2 regions of the Roseateles sp. NT4 genome follow, and region 1 is predicted to be linked to the other one. Evidence: predicted binding sites of a transcription regulator. Region 1 holds the regulator's gene; the other holds the start of a gene.
What was found. The regulator FNR, encoded in region 1, switches genes on or off when oxygen is low (the NO sensors DNR and NnrR bind a similar motif). The targets are predictions, from matches to a motif close to TTGATNNNNATCAA.
Positions count from the first base shown of each region.

Region 1 (7,975 bases):
CGCGAACGCTTCCAGGCGGCCTGGGCTGAGGCGCGCGATACCCAGGCCGAGCTGACGCACACGCTGACGGAGCCGGCCGCGCGCCAGCTTTTCGCCGACTGGGGTGCTCAGGCCGATGCGGCCTGGCGCATCCTGCAGAACCCGGGTCGCGCCCGACAAGCTGCCCTGCAACGCCTGAACCCCTTGTTCGCTCGCATGCACGGCCTCAACCAGGCGTTGACGCAGCAAGGCCAGCAGGCCATGGACAGGCGCAGCGACGCCGTGCTGGCCGAACTGGAGCAGCAGCGGCGGCTGATCAGCGCCCTCGTTGTCGGCGCCATCGTGCTGGCGGTCCTGCTGGGCCTGGGCTTCGGGCGCTGGCTGCTGCGGCCGCTGGCCGATGTCGAGACCGCCATCGGCCGGCTCGGCGACAACCGTTTCGACCAGCCCGTCGACGTGCGCGGCCCGGTGGACCTGCGCCGTCTCGGCCGCCAGCTGGAGTGGCTGCGCCAGCGCCTGGCCACGCTGGAGTCCGACAAGACCCGCTTCGTGCGCCACATCTCCCACGAGTTGAAGACGCCCATGGCCTCCATCCGCGAGGGCGCGGCCCTGCTGCGCGACGGCGTGGCCGGGCCGCTGACGGCCGATCAGGTCGAGATCGTGCGCATCCTCGGTGACAACAGTGCCGCGCTGCAGCGTCAGATCGAGGGCCTGCTGAGCTATCAGTCGCTCGCTTCGGATGCTCAGCAGCTGCGCCGCCGCCCGACGGCCTTGAAGCCTCTGCTGGAGCGTGTCGTCGACGATCAGCGCCTGTTGTGGCAGGCCAAGGGGCTGAAAGTCCAGCTCGAAGCGGTCGATGTCACCGCTGCGGTCGACGGCGACAAGCTGGGTGTCGTGCTCGCCAATTTGCTGGTCAACGCGGTGCGCTTCAGCCCGCCGGGTGGCAACGTCATCTTGAGATTGAGCGAGGACGCGGCGAGCGTCGCCATCGACTGCCTGGACGAGGGCAGCGGCGTCGCGGTCGAGGACGTCGAGCGCATCTTCGATCCCTTCTACCAAGGCCGCCTTCAGCCCCCCGGCGCCCGCCGTGGCAGCGGCATCGGCCTGTCCATCGTGCGCGAGATCGTGCAGGCGCATGGCGGCTCCTGCTGCCTGCTGCCCAGCGAGCGCGGCGCCCATTTCCGCCTTGAGATACCCCATGCGAAGACTGCTTGAGATCACCGGCCTGCTGTTGCTGGCCGCCTGCCAGACGCCGGCACCCATGCCGCTGGCGCCGCCTCCTCCCGCGCCGGTCTGCCCCGAGCCGCCGCCGGCGCCTCCCGCGCCTGTCGATGAGGGCCTGAAGACTGTGCAGGCGTATGCCACCGATCTGCAAAAGGCCATGCAGCTCGGTCAGGGCCGCAGCGCGGCCGAGCAGGCCCAGGCCGCGACCCAACTGGAAGCCCTGGCCAGCTCCAGTGACCCGCAAGCCGAACCGCTGAAGCCACTGGCCACGCTGATGGCCGCACGCCTGGCCGAGCAGCGCCGCCTGCAGGACAACGTCGACAAGCTCAACCAGCAGCTGCGCGACAGCCAGCGCCGCAACGAGCAACTCAACGAGAAGCTCGAAGCCTTGAAGGCGATCGAGCAGACCCTGCCCGCCAAGCCTGGCGCGGCGCCGCGTTGAGGAAGGAGGGCAGGGCATGAGCACACCCGCCGCCATCCTGGTCGTCGACGACGACACCGACCTGCTGCGCCTGATGACCATGCGGCTGACCGCGGCCGGCCACGCCGTGCAGGCCGTCGCCAGTGCAGAGGCCGCACTCGCCCATCTGGCCGTCAAGCTGCCGGCCCTGGTCATCACCGACGTGCGCCTGCCCGGCCTGGACGGCCTGGCCCTGTTCGACGAGATCCGCGCCCGCCACCCTTCGCTGCCCGTCATCCTGTTGACGGCCCATGGGTCCATCCCCGACGCCGTCGAGGCGACCACGCGCGGCGCCCATGCCTATCTGACCAAGCCCTACGACGGCAAGGAGCTGCTGGACAAGATCAACCAGGCCCTGCTGCTGAACCGGCCCGGCCCGGCGCCCTTCGACGGCGACGGCGCATGGCGCAGCGAAATCATCAGCCGCAGTCCGCGCATGGCGGAGGTGCTGGCCGAGGCGCGCCTGGTGGCGGGCACCGATGCCAGCGTGCTGATCGCTGGCGACAGCGGCACGGGCAAGGAGCTGCTGGCCCGTGCCATTCACAAGGCCAGCCCGCGCGCCGGCAAGCCCTTTGTCGCAGTGAACTGCGCGGCCATCCCCGAGGCCCTGCTGGAGTCGGAACTGTTCGGCCATGTGAAGGGTGCCTTCACCGGCGCCCAAGGCCATAGACAGGGCCTGATCCCGGCGGCCGAGGGGGGAACGGTCTTCCTCGACGAAATCGGCGACATGCCGCTGGCCCTGCAGGTCAAGCTGCTGCGGGTGCTGCAGGAGCGCGTCGTGCGGCCGGTGGGCAGCAACGAGGCCGTGGCGGTGGATGTGCGCGTGCTGTCGGCCACCCACCGCGACCTGGAGCTGGCCATGAGCGAGGGCCTGTTCCGGCCTGACCTCTACTACCGCCTCAATGTCGTCAAGCTGCAGCTGCCGGCCCTGGCCGAGAGGCGCGAGGACATTGCGCTGCTGGCCCAGCATTTTTTGCTGACGCTGGCCGGGCGGCATCGCAAGCCGGTCAAGGGCTTTGCCCCCGATGCACTGGAGGCCCTGGTGACGGCGCCTTGGCCGGGCAATGTGCGCCAGCTCTTCAACGTCGTCGAGCAGGTCTGCGTGCTGGCGACGGCGCCGCTGGTGCCGCTGGCCCAGGTGCAGCGCGCGCTGCAGATGCCGCCGGCCGAGGTGCTGAACTACCAGCATGCCAAGCAGCGCTTCGAGCGCGACTACCTGAACCAGCTGCTGAAGCTGACCTCGGGCCAGGTGGCCGAGGCCGCGCGCCTGGCGGATCGCAACCGCACCGAGTTCTATCGCCTGCTGCAAAAGCATGGCCTGGACCCGCAGCTCTTCCGCGCGGATGCGGCCCCCCTAGCTCAGCCGTCGGATTCCGGCGACAGAAAATTGTCAGACGAATCAAGCGCTTAGCGTTTCGGTGGGCTGGCCTGTCGCCACCCGGCGACAAAACCGGCCCGCGGACCGCCGGCGCGTTCGTGAGAAATTCCTCAAGTGGTTGATTTGGAATGGATTTTCAGAGCTGGCACGGGCTTTGCGCTAAGGCGGTAGTGGTGCCACCCGGCATTGCTTCCGATTCACGCATCCTCAGGAGATCTGCATGCGACAAACCTCGACCTTCGCCCGACTGCTGACCGCCACGCTGATGGCGGGTGCCGCGACCGCGAGCTTCGCGGCCGAACAAGCACCGGCGCCCGCTGACGCCCCGGTCCAGCAAGTGGCGCAGGCCCAGCCGGCCGGCGATGCCGCCATCACCAGCCAGGCCCAGGCTGCCCTGCAAAAGGACAAGGACCTGCAGGCCCTGCCCCTGACCGTCAGCACCACCGGCGGCGTGGTTGTCCTGAAGGGCGTCGCGCCCACCGCTGACCTGGCCCAGAAGGCCGTGCTGCTGGTGCAGGCCGTGTCGGGCGTGAAGGAAGTGCGTAGCGAGATCAAGGTCGGCTGACGCCATACCTTGCATCTCGAGGCCCCGCGCGCCCCCGCGGGGCCTTTTTGCGTCAGCAGCGGCTGTTGTTGACCAGCGCCTGGAGGCCGGCTTGGTTGAGGATGCGCAGCTGGCGCTGCTTGACCTCCATCAGCCCGTCGTCCTGGAACTTGGAGAAGGTGCGGCTGACGGTCTCGAGCTTGAGGCCGAGATAGCTGCCGATCTCCTCGCGCGTCATGCGCAGCACCAGGCTGCTCGGCGAGAAGCCGCGCGCCTGCAGTCGTTGCGTCAGATTGAGCAGGAAGGCCGCCAGCCTCTCCTCGGCGCGCATATTGCCGAGCAGCAGCATGACGCCATGGTCGCGCACGATCTCGCGGCTCATGATCTTGTGGAACTGGTGCTGCAGCACGGTGAACTCGCGCGACAGCTCCTCCAGCTGCGTGTACGGAATGACGCAGACCGACGAGTCCTCCAGCGCGACGGCGTCGCAGTGGTGATGGTCGCTGCTGATGCCGTCCAGGCCGAGCAGCTCGCCGGCCATCTGGAAGCCCGTGACCTGGTCGCGCCCATCCTCGCTGCCGACGCAGGTCTTGAAGAAACCGGTGCGCACCGCGTAGAGCGCCTCGAAGCGCTCGCCGTTGCGGAACAGATGCTCGCCGCGTGCTACGTTGCGGCGCCGGTCCACCAGGCCGTCCAGCTGGTCCAGCTCGCTGGCGTTCAGCCCCACCGGCAGGCAGAGTTCGCGCAGATTGCAGCTCGCGCAGGCGACCTTGAGGGGCTCGACAGTGGTGGGTGCAGTGGCCATGTCGGGAATTATCGGCATGGGCATCGCGCGGGGCAGGGTGGTCAGCATGAAATGCATTGTTCGCCGCCGCACCCGCACTGTCCTTGACCTGGATCAAGGCCGCTGAAGTCGCTGCTGGGCACAGTGGCGGCATGGCTGCCGTCACCGACAAACCCCTGGACCCCGAACTGCTGCGCCGCCACGACGTGGCCGGCCCGCGCTACACCTCCTACCCGACGGCCGATCGCTTCGTCGAGGCTCATCAGGCGCCCCAGCATCTGCAGGCGCTGGCCCTGCGCGGCACGATCCAGCCGCTGTCGGTCTATGTGCACATCCCTTTTTGCGAGCAGCTCTGCTATTACTGCGCCTGCAACAAGATCATCACCCGCCACCATGAGAGGGCGCGCCCTTACCTGGACCTGCTGGGTGTCGAGATGGACCTCGTGGCAGAGGCCCTGGGCGGTGCGGCACCGGTGTCGCAGCTGCACCTGGGGGGCGGTTCGCCGACCTTCCTGTCCGACGACGAGCTCAGCCTGCTGATGGACATGCTGCGGCGGCGCTTCCGGCTGCTGCCCGGCGCCGAACTGTCCATCGAGGTGGACCCGCGCACCGTCGATGCGGCGCGGCTGGCCCATCTGCGCATGCTGGGCTTCAACCGGCTGTCCTTCGGTGTGCAGGACTTCGACGCCGGTGTGCAGAAGGCGGTGCATCGGGTGCAGCCGCTGGAGTCCGTCGCCGCGCTGATGCAATCGGCGCGCGAGCTGGGTTTCGCGTCCCTCAGCGTCGACCTGATCTATGGCCTGCCGCTGCAGACGCCGGCCAGCTTCGCCCGCACCATCGCCCAGGTGGCCGGGCTGCGGCCCGATCGCATCGCGATGTATGCCTATGCCCATCTGCCGCAGCGCTTCAAGCCGCAGCGTCGCATCGTCGCCGAGCTGCTGCCGCCGGCCGGGGACAAGCTGGCCATGCTGTCGGGTGCCATCAGCGCCCTGCTCGGCGAGGGCTATGCCTACATCGGCATGGACCACTTCGCGCTGCCGGGCGACCCGCTGGCCGTCGCCAAGCGCCAGGGCCTGCTGCATCGCAACTTCCAGGGCTATTCGACGCAGCCGGACTGCGATCTCGTCGGCCTGGGCGTGTCGGCCATCAGCCGCGTCGGCGCCACCTATGCGCAGAACGCCAAGACCCTGGCCGACTACGAGGATGCGCTGAACCAGCGCCAGCTGCCCGTGCAGCGCGGCCTGGCGCTGAACCGCGACGACCTGGTGCGGCGCGCCGTCATCATGGCGCTGATGTGCCAGGGCCGGCTGGAATTCGAGTCCATCGCCACGTCCTACCTGGTCGACGTCCAGGCCTATTTCGCGCCCGAACTGGAACGCCTGGTGGCGCTCGCCGCTCAGGGCCTGGTGGCGCTGGAGCCCGGTGCCATCCAGGTGACGCCGCTGGGCTGGTATTTCGTGCGCGCCGTGGCCATGGTGTTTGACCGCTATTGCCAGGCCGACGCGGGCCGCGAGCGCTTCTCCAAGATCATCTGATGGGCCTGGATGCGGCGCTGATCGCCTCGGCCGCGTTGATGGGCCTGGCCGTTACGCCGCATTGCGCCGCCATGTGCAGCGCGCCCTGTGCCCTGGCCGCCGGGCCGCGGCCGGTGAGGCTGCTCGTCGGGCGGCTGCTGGGCTATTCAGCCGCAGGCGCGGTGGCCGCGGCATCGGCACAGGCGCTGGCCACTGCGTCGAGTCGCGTCCTGCTGCTGCAACCCGCCTGGGCCCTGCTGCAGGCGGGCATGCTGCTGCTGGGCCTGACGCTGCTGGCGCGCGGCCGGGTGCCGGCGTGGCTGGGCACGGTGCGCTGGCGCCCCGCGCCGCGGCATGCCTTCGCGACCGGACTCGCCTGGGTTGCCATGCCCTGCGGCCTGCTGCACGCGGCACTCCTGCTGGCCGGGCTGTCGGGCTCGCCCGGCAGCGGCGCGCTGGCCATGGCCGGCTTTGCGCTGGCCAGCACGCCGGGCCTCGCCATCGCGCCGCTGTGGCGGGCGCGGCTGCTCAAGCGTGGCGCGGGTGGAGACGTGCTGGCCCTGCGTCTGGCCGGACTGGGCCTCGCAGCCGGTGCGGGCTGGGGGCTGGCGCAAGGCATATGGCATGGGATCCGGCTGGCCTGCTGAGGCGGCCATAAACTCGCCGGGTTTCGTTTTTGTCTCGAAAGCCCACAAGCCATGTACCAACACATCAAGGTGCCTGAAGGCGGCCAGAAGATCACCGCCAATGCCGACTTCTCGCTGAATGTGCCGAACAACCCCATCATTCCCTACATCGAGGGTGATGGCACGGGCCTGGACATCACGCCCGTCATGCTGAAGGTGGTGGACGCGGCCGTGGCCAAGGCCTATGGCGGCTCGAAGAAGATCCACTGGATGGAGATCTACGCCGGCGAGAAGAGCACCCGGGTCTACGGCCCCGACGTCTGGCTGCCGGAAGAGACGCTGCAGGTCGTCAAGGACTACATCGTCTCCATCAAGGGCCCGCTGACGACGCCGGTCGGCGGTGGCATCCGCTCGCTGAATGTCACGCTGCGCCAGGAACTGGACCTCTACGTCTGCCTGCGCCCCGTGCAGTATTTCGACGGCGTGCCCAGCCCCGTGAAGGAGCCCCACAAGGTCGACATGGTCATCTTCCGCGAGAACTCGGAAGACATCTACGCCGGCATCGAGTACGAGGCCGAGAGCGACAAGGCGAAGAAGCTCATCAAGTTCCTGCAGGACGAGATGGGCGTCAAGAAGATCCGCTTCCCCGAAACCTCCGGCATCGGTGTGAAGCCGGTCAGCCGCGAAGGCACCGAGCGCCTGGTGCGCAAGGCCATCCAGTACGCCATCGACAACGACAAGCCCAGCGTCACCATCGTGCACAAGGGCAACATCATGAAGTTCACCGAAGGTGCCTTCCGTGACTGGGCCTACGCGCTGGCGCAGAAGGAATTCGGCGCCGAGCCCATCGACGGCGGCCCGTGGTGCAAGGTCAAGAACCCCAAGACCGGCAAGTCCATCACCATCAAGGACGTCATCGCCGACGCCTTCCTGCAGCAGATCATCCTGCGCCCCGCGGAGTACAGCGTCATCGCCACGCTGAACCTGAACGGCGACTACGTCTCCGACGCTCTGGCCGCCCAGGTCGGCGGCATCGGCATCGCGCCGGGCGCCAACATGAGCGACTCCATCGCCATGTTCGAGGCCACCCACGGCACGGCGCCCAAGTACGCCGGCAAGGACTATGTGAACCCCGGCTCCGAGATCCTGTCGGCCGAGATGATGCTGCGCCACATGGGCTGGACAGCTGCCGCCGACCTCATCATCAGCTCGATGGAAAAGGCCATCCTCAGCAAGAAGGTCACCTATGACTTCGCCCGCCTGATGGACGGCGCGACCCAGGTGTCCTGCTCGGGGTTTGGCCAGGTCATGATCGACTGCATGGAGTAAGCGACATCGGGCAAGGCCCGGTGTTCATCCATCGCCCCGCCTCGCGTCGTCGAGCGCGGGGCTTTTTGTCGCCCCGAAAAGGAAAACCCCGGCTCTGGGCCGGGGTTTGGGGCTGTCTCGCGGTGCTTCACGAGGCG
Region 1 covers NZ_JBPZGZ010000001.1:1,484,635-1,492,609, reverse strand. Annotated here, with positions in the region: gene ACS5PN_RS06960 (ATP-binding protein) at 1-1,194, shown strand, start outside; gene ACS5PN_RS06955 (hypothetical protein) at 1,178-1,645, shown strand; gene ACS5PN_RS06950 (sigma 54-interacting transcriptional regulator) at 1,662-3,074, shown strand; gene ACS5PN_RS06945 (BON domain-containing protein) at 3,262-3,606, shown strand; gene fnr (fumarate/nitrate reduction transcriptional regulator Fnr) at 3,659-4,390, opposite strand; gene hemN (oxygen-independent coproporphyrinogen III oxidase) at 4,522-5,904, shown strand; gene ACS5PN_RS06930 (urease accessory protein UreH domain-containing protein) at 5,904-6,530, shown strand; gene icd (NADP-dependent isocitrate dehydrogenase) at 6,582-7,838, shown strand.

Region 2 (7,975 bases), on a different contig from region 1:
TGGAGGACAGCCTGGGCGAGGACATCGGCCGCAACGAGCGCCTGTCCGACCGCTTCGAGCTGCTGGGCGACCTGGCCCAGACCGTCTACCAGCATGGCGGCCGCGACCTGCTGCAGGCAGCGCTGGCGAGCCAGGGTGTCGTGTTCAAGCTGCCCGAGCTCAAGCCCGACACCGACAAGCCCAAACCCTCGACCTGGGCGCGCTGGCGGCAGCGCCGCGAGGCCCTCAAGCTGGCCCGCCGCCTGGCCCTGCCGGCCGACGGACTGAACAGCCTTTACTACGACTTCCTCGAACACCTGAAGTCCGTCACCGGCCGCAACCCGCGTGCCCTGGCCCTGCACCGTGAACGGCTCAAGTACCGCGGCCTGGGCTGGTGGCCGCGGCTGCGCTGGCAGGTCCGCGTCGGCTGGCATTGGCTGGGCTTGGGCGAGTTGCCGGCCGAGCCCGACTTCCGCCTCAACTTCGTCTTTCTCGTCGACGACCTCGACCGCTGCCTGCCCGACAAGGCCGTCGAGGTGCTGGAGGCCGTCAAGCTCTTCCTGGAGGTCGAGGGTTGTGCCTTCGTGCTGGCCCTGGACGAGGAGGTCGTCGAGCGCGGCATCGCGCACCGCTACCGCGACTACGCCCTGCAGGGCAAGGAAGGCATGACGCCCATCACCGGCGCCGAATACCTCGAGAAGCTCGTGCACCTGCCGGTGCGCCTGCCGCGCCCGACGAGGGCCGAGGCCGAGGACTTCCTGCTGCTCAAGCACCCGGCCCTGTTCGGCGCGGAGGGCAAGCCCAACGAGCTGGCCCGCCTGGTGGCGGCCATCACGCCCTCGGTGCCGCGCAAGCTGCACCGCATGATCACGCTGCTGGAGATGGCCGACCGGCTCGGCACCCCGGTCGGCGGCCAAGGGACCGAGCGCCGCCACTGGCTGGCCATCGTCTGCGCATTGCAGCTGTTCACGCCCTCGCTCTACCGCTATGTGCGCCTGCGCGGCCCGACGCTGCTGCTGACGCTGGCCGACTGGCGAGCCGACGCCCGCCTGCGCGATCTGGATGCCCTGCGCGGGGAGCTGGCCAACGACGTGCGTGCAGTGACCTCGCCCGCCGAGCTGAACTACCGACTGGTGCTGCTGCGCCTGCCCGACCTCTGCGCAGCCATCCTGCAGAACCGTTCGGGCTTCGACCTGCTGGAGCTGCTGGCCCAGGTGGGCGAGCTGAGGCAGAAGGCGCCGCTGACGGCGACACAGCTCGGCGCCCTGCTGGCCTTCACCGAGATCAAGGCGGAAGACAAGGCGCCGGAGCCCGCGGCGATGCCGCCCGTGGCCGGCGCTGCCGTCGTGGCTGCGCCAGTGCCCGCCATGCCACCACAACCCCCCGTGGCCGAGAAACCGGCGGCGTCGGACCCCGTGCGAGCCCCTGCGGCCGCAGCCCAGCCCGCGCCGGCGCCTCCTGCTGCCGAGCCCGCGCCCGCCCCGCCCGTCAGGGCCGAGGTGAGGCTGGAGGACGAGCGCGGCCTGCTGGAGGCCCTGGTCTCGGGCGATCTGGAGGTCGTGCGCTTCGCGCTGTCGAAGGAGGGCGAGGCCCTGCGCGGCCGCAGCCTGCCGACGGGCTTCTGGGAGCTGCTGCGCAACTCGCCCTGGTTCACGCGCATCGGCGGCTGGATGGTCGACGGCATGCCGCCCGGTCCTGTCGAGCAGGTGCTGCGCGAGCTGCGCCCCCATCTGTCCCAGGCCATGGCCATCGATCTGCTGCGCACCTATGGCGCGCCGCTGCATGCGGTGCTGCGCCGCCCGAGCTGGGCGAGCCGGGTCAAGGTCGATGAGGATGGCCATTCACCCTTTGTGCTGGCGCCTGCGCTGGACACCGATCTGCGCATCTCGCTGGCGACGCGCGAGGCCGCCTCGGCGGCCGACTGGCAGGTGCCGCGGGGATGGCTGTGCCCGACCGAAGATGTGCTGTCCCACCGCGTGGCGGACTGCCAGGTGATGCTGAAGGTGGGCGCGGACGCACGCTTTGGTGTCTTTGCCCTGCTGACCCTCATTCGTGAAGGCGGTGCCCGCCCGGCGACGCAGCGTCTGCGGTGGATGGAGGCAGGCCACTTCACGGCGGGGTCGCCTTCCAGTGAGCCTGGGCGTTCGCCCGACGAGCGCGCGCCCTTGTCCATCCAGGTGCACACGGGCTTCTGGATGGCCGACACGGCCTGCACCTGGGGTCTGTGGTGGGCCGTCATGCCGGAAGGCATGCCGCCCGGCTGGGACAGTGACCACGATCACGACCCGGTGATGGGGCTTTCTCCGGATCAGGTGCTGGATTTCCTGCGCCGCTTGGAGCTGCTCCTGCCGCCCTGCCAGGCCGCGCTGCCCGACGCCGTCGAATGGGAATATGCCTGCCGCGCAGGCACGAACACGCCCTGGGCCTTCGGCATGGATGTCAATTCGGGGCAGGTGCGCATGCTGAGCTCCGGGCCCGTACCGGTGGCCAGCCTGCCGCCCAACCCCTGGGGCCTGTACGAGATGCACGGCAACGTGGCCGAGATCTGTGCCGACGGGGCCAGCTACCCGGGGTTGGACGGTTCGTTCGCCGGGCCAATGCGGGCCGATCGCTTTGTGCTGCGCGGCGGCTCTTTCGCCGACCCGCCGGCAGCGACTCGATCCGCGGCTGTCCAGATGCTGGAGAGGAACGAGGGTGCGGGCTTTCGCTTCACGCTGCGGGCACGCGAGAAGCCACCCATCGTCGGCTCCTCGGCCGCTGTCTAGGCGCCCGGCGCCGGCCCCCAGCCGAAAGGCGCCGGCAGCACCGCCAGGATGCGTTGGCGCAGCGGCGCATAGGCTTCGTCCACCGCTTGCCCCGCTCGCGGTGCCAACGGGTCCTGGTGGCTGCCGAAAGCCTCGTCCAGCTCGGCCCAGTCTTCGGCGCTGAACGCGCGTGCCGCGTGCGGCAGGATCTCGGTTTCCTCGCGCTTCATGTGGCGCAGATAGCGTGCCGAGTACACGTGCAGCTGCTGCTCGAACTTGTCACGCCGCGCCTCGCCCATCTGCTCCCAGGCCAGCAGGCTGTGCTGCAGCTCGCGGATGGCGCGCTCGCCCTGGGCATGGTCGACCTCCAGGTCGTCCAGCGTGTCGCGCAGCCCGGGCGCCAGCGCCCTCAGCTTGGGAAAGAGCAGCTCGCTTTCCTTTTTGTGATGCAAGCGTTCGGGAAATTCGTCGACATAGAACAGCATGGCCCGCAGTGCGCCGAAGTCGGGCAGCGTGCCGGCCCGGCGCTGCGCCGCCAGCAGCAGCGGCAGCGTGCGCAGCATGGCCGCGAGGGCGTCGTGCTCGGCGCGGATGACGCGCACGGCCAGGGGCATGGGCGTGGGAGACATGCTTCAAGCGTCGCGCCGGAAAGGGCAACTGGTATTGCGCTGGATCAAGCCACGTCCAGGCACCCCCGTAAAATCCCGCGTTTTGCCCTTCCAGCCCAAGAAAGCCCCGGCCATGACCGCAACGACCGCCTCCCCCACCCTCATGGCCAACGCGATCCGCGCGCTGGCGATGGACGCCGTGCAGGCGGCCAATTCCGGCCACCCGGGCGCCCCGATGGGCATGGCCGACATCGCCGTGGCGCTGTGGGCGCGTCACCTCAAGCACAACCCGGCCAACCCGCACTGGGCCGACCGCGACCGCTTCGTGCTGTCCAACGGCCACGGCTCCATGCTGATCTACGCCCTGCTGCACCTGACGGGCTATGAGCTGCCCATCGAGGAGCTGAAGGCCTTCCGCCAGCTGCACAGCAAGACGCCGGGCCACCCCGAAGTGGGCATCACCGTCGGCATCGAGACGACGACGGGCCCGCTGGGCCAGGGCGTCACCAACGCCGTCGGCCTGGCCCTGGCCGAGAAGCTGATGGCGCGCGACTTCAACCGCGAAGGCCACACGGTCGTCGACCACCACACCTATGTCTTCCTGGGCGACGGCTGTCTGATGGAAGGCATCTCGCACGAAGCGGCCGCCCTGGCTGCGTCGTGGAAGCTGAACAAGCTGATCGCCATCTACGACGACAACGGCATCTCCATCGACGGCCAGGTCGCGCCCTGGTTCGGCGACGACACCGCCAAGCGCTTCCAGGCTTATGGCTGGAACGTCATCGGCCCGGTGGACGGCCATGAGGTCGATGCCGTCGACGACGCCATCGGCCAGGCCAAGAAGAGCCAGGACAAGCCGACGCTGATCATTGCCAAGACCCACATCGGCAAGGGCTCGCCCAACCGCGCCAACACCAGCAAGGCCCACGGCGAGCCCCTGGGTGCCGAAGAGATCAAGCTGACCCGCGAGGCCCTCGGCTGGACGCACGAGCCCTTCGTCGTGCCGCCCGAGGTCTACACCGCCTGGGACCACAAGTCCGCCGGCGACCGCGCCGAGAGCGAATGGGACGTGCGCTTCGACAGCTATGCCGAAGCCCACCCGGAGCTGGCTGCCGAGTTCCAGCGCCGCATGGCCGGCGTGCTGCCCGCCGACTTCGCGCAGATCGCTGTCGATGCCGTCGTCAAGGCCCATGCCGAAGCCCAGACCGTTGCCAGCCGAAAGGCGAGCCAGCTGGCCCTGGAAGCCTTCACGCTGAAGCTGCCCGAGATGCTGGGCGGCAGCGCCGACCTGACCGGCTCCAACCTGACCAACACGTCCAGCACGCCCGCCCTGCGCGTGGCCGCCGACGGCACCGTCAACAACGGCCGCCACATCAACTACGGCGTGCGCGAATTCGGCATGGCCGCCATCATGAACGGCATCGCCCTGCACGGCGGCTTCATCCCCTATGGCGGCACCTTCCTGACCTTCAGCGACTACAGCCGCAACGCCATCCGCATGGCCGCGCTGATGAAGACCCGCGTCATCCACGTGATGACGCACGACTCCATCGGCCTGGGCGAAGACGGCCCGACCCACCAGTCCATCGAGCATGTCGCTTCGCTGCGCCTGATCCCGGGCCTGGACGTCTGGCGCCCGGCCGACACGACCGAAACGGTCGTCGCCTGGACCATGGCCCTGGGCAATGCCCAGCGCCCCAGCCTGCTGGCCCTGAGCCGCCAGAACCTGACCTACTCGCCCAAGACCAATGTCGACGAGATCGCCAAGGGTGCCTATGTGCTGGCCGAGCCGGCCAAGGGCAAGGCCCAGGCCGTCATCATCGCCACCGGCTCCGAAGTGCAGCTGGCCATGGCCGCCAAGGCCCTGCTGGCCGAGCAGGGCGTCAAGGTGCGCGTGGTCTCCATGCCGTCGACCAATGTGTTCGACCGCCAGGACAAGGACTACAAGAAGAGCGTGCTGCCCAAGGGCCTGCCGCGCGTGGCCGTCGAGATGGGCGTCAGCGACTTCTGGTGGAAGTACGGTGTGGACGCCGTCGTCGGCATCGATACATTCGGCGAATCCGCGCCGGCCGGCGTGCTGTTCAAGCACTTCGGCTTCACGCCGGAGAACGTCGCCGCCACCGTCAAGGCGGTGCTGAAGAAGAAGTAATGCCGCTGCTCCCTCCTGGCCGGGCACGGCCAGGGAGTGAGTGATGTGGAAATGCCGGGCCGCGCTTGTCGCGGCCTTTTTCTTGTGGACCGGCAGCGCACGGGCCGAGCACGTCATCGGCGTGTCCTATACCTCGAGCGCCTGCCTGAAATACCCCGGTTTCAATCCTTTCTTCCTGCGCGGTGGCGGCATGCCCGACGTGCGCAAGTTCTTCGCCGATTTCCGGTTCCAGGCCGATCCCGCGCTGCCGCCCCAGGTCGATGTCGTGTATTCGAACCTGCATCCGGCGGCGCAGGCCTTCTTCGTCCAGCACCTGGAAGCCGTCCGTTGGACCTGTACCGAGCCGCCCGTGGACACGCAGACCCGTTTCGAATGGTCCTCGGTCAGCGGTCCGCCCGGCGGCCAGCTGCGGCAGACGAAATTCGGCGAGGCCCAGGTGACGCTGAGCCGTTTCCTGGCCTTGATGAAGGAAGTGCCCGAAGAGAGGGTCAGCTTCAACCTCGACGAGATGGGTTGTCCCTTCGTCGTGCGCTGGACGACCTTCCGGCCGGCCGCAGCGAACCGGGCCCGACCGCTCAGCGGCAAGCCCGACCCGCGGCAGGCCGCCTTGCTGCAATGGCTGGCCAGCCTGGAGGTCGATGTGGCCGACGCCCTGCGCGACAAGCTGATCGGCGAGTCCATGGACATCAAGATTCCCTGCGGGCGCATCAATCTCGCGCCGCCGTCAGCAACCGCTGCCAGTTCGGCGGGCTGAAGCCGTCATCCGTGCGACCGTTCATCCCTGAATCGCGGGACAGGCTGCCCTTTCCGCGACGGGATACTCGCGGCCAACATTAAAAAGCCGGGGCAGGCAGCATGCGCCGGTCGACTGGGTTGGCATCGGCGCCCTGATCCCGTTCAGCAGCCGAAAGCGCTGAAATCGCCCTGAAACCACCCCTGGGCGCGAATCACCGAGAATCGCGGCCGCACAGAATTTTTATCCTCCTGGAGACTTTTCCATGACCATCAAGATCGGCATCAACGGCTTCGGCCGCATCGGGCGCATGGTGTTCCGTGCCGCCGTCGCGAATTTCAAGGACATCGAGGTCGTCGCGATCAACGACCTGCTCGAGCCTGACTACCTGGCCTACATGCTCAAGTACGACAGCGTGCACGGCAAGTTCGACGGCGAAGTCTCCGTGGACGGCAACACCCTGGTCGTCAACGGCAAGAAGATCCGCCTGACCGCCGTCAAGGATCCGTCCGAGCTGCAATGGTCGGCCGTCGGCGCCGACATCGTCGTCGAAGCCACCGGCATCTTCCTGGACAAGGCCGGCGGCGAGAAGCACCTGGCCGCGGGCGCCAAGAAGGTCATCTTCTCGGCCCCCTCCAAGGATGAAACGCCGATGTTCGTCTTCGGTGTCAACCACACCAAGTACGCCGGCGAAGCCATCATCTCCAACGCCTCCTGCACGACCAACTGCCTGGCCCCGCTGGCCAAGGTGCTGAACGACAAGTGGGGCATCAAGCGCGGCCTGATGACCACCGTGCACGCCGCCACCGCCACGCAGAAGACCGTGGACGGCCCGAGCAACAAGGACTGGCGCGGCGGCCGCGGCATCCTCGAGAACATCATCCCCAGCAGCACCGGCGCCGCCAAGGCCGTCGGCAAGGTCATCCCCGAGCTGAACAAGAAGCTGACCGGCATGGCCTTCCGCGTGCCGACCAGCGATGTCTCTGTCGTTGACCTGACCGTCGAACTGAACAACGAAGCCAGCTACGCCGACATCTGCGCCGAGTTCAAGGCCCAGAGCCAGGGCGCGCTGAAGGGCGTGCTGGGCTACACGGAAGACAAGGTCGTCGCGACCGACTTCCGCGGCGACGCCCGCACCTCCATCTTCGACGCCGAAGCCGGCATCGCCCTGGACGGCACCTTCGTCAAGCTGGTGTCCTGGTATGACAACGAGTGGGGCTATTCGAACAAGGTCCTCGAGATGGTCCGCGTTGTCGCCGGCTGATCGATAGCCGTTTCGACCTGATGAAACCCCGCAAGACATCATGTCTTGCGGGGTTTCTGCTTTCTTGCGCGCCACATTTGTTTGCGATTGCTTCCCGGGCTCACACATAAACTGGCAGCCCGTCCCGTACGAGCTCGCCGTCATGAAGTCCATGCGTCTGCTGTCGATCGTTGTCCTGGCCGCGCTGGCCTTCCCGGTCCTGGCCCAGACGGCCGACACGGAAGCCCGCGTCATCGTTCGCTTCAAGCCCCAGGCCGACAGCGTGCGCGCCAAGGCCCTGGCCCTGCGGGCGACGCGGACCGAGGCGCGCGAGATCGCGCAGACGCGCGCCACGGCCCTGGGCTTGCGCACCGGCCACCGCCTGGCCGCCGGCATCAGCCTGGACGAACGCACCCATGTGATGGTCGCCAAGGGCATGACCAGCGCCCAGCTGGCCAGGAGGCTGGCGGCGGACGGCGAAGTCGAACTGGTGGCCGTGGACCAGCGCCGCAAGATCAG
Region 2 covers NZ_JBPZGZ010000002.1:1,545,908-1,553,882, forward strand. Annotated here, with positions in the region: gene ACS5PN_RS16920 (P-loop NTPase fold protein) at 1-2,744, shown strand, start outside; gene ACS5PN_RS16925 (hemerythrin domain-containing protein) at 2,741-3,352, opposite strand; gene tkt (transketolase) at 3,465-5,480, shown strand; gene ACS5PN_RS16935 (hypothetical protein) at 5,602-6,234, shown strand; gene gap (type I glyceraldehyde-3-phosphate dehydrogenase) at 6,479-7,477, shown strand; gene ACS5PN_RS16945 (S8 family peptidase) at 7,620-7,975, shown strand, end outside.
Region 2: ACS5PN_RS16925 (hemerythrin domain-containing protein) is a predicted target of FNR. The motif match lies at 3,387-3,400, and genes of this name have one in related genera.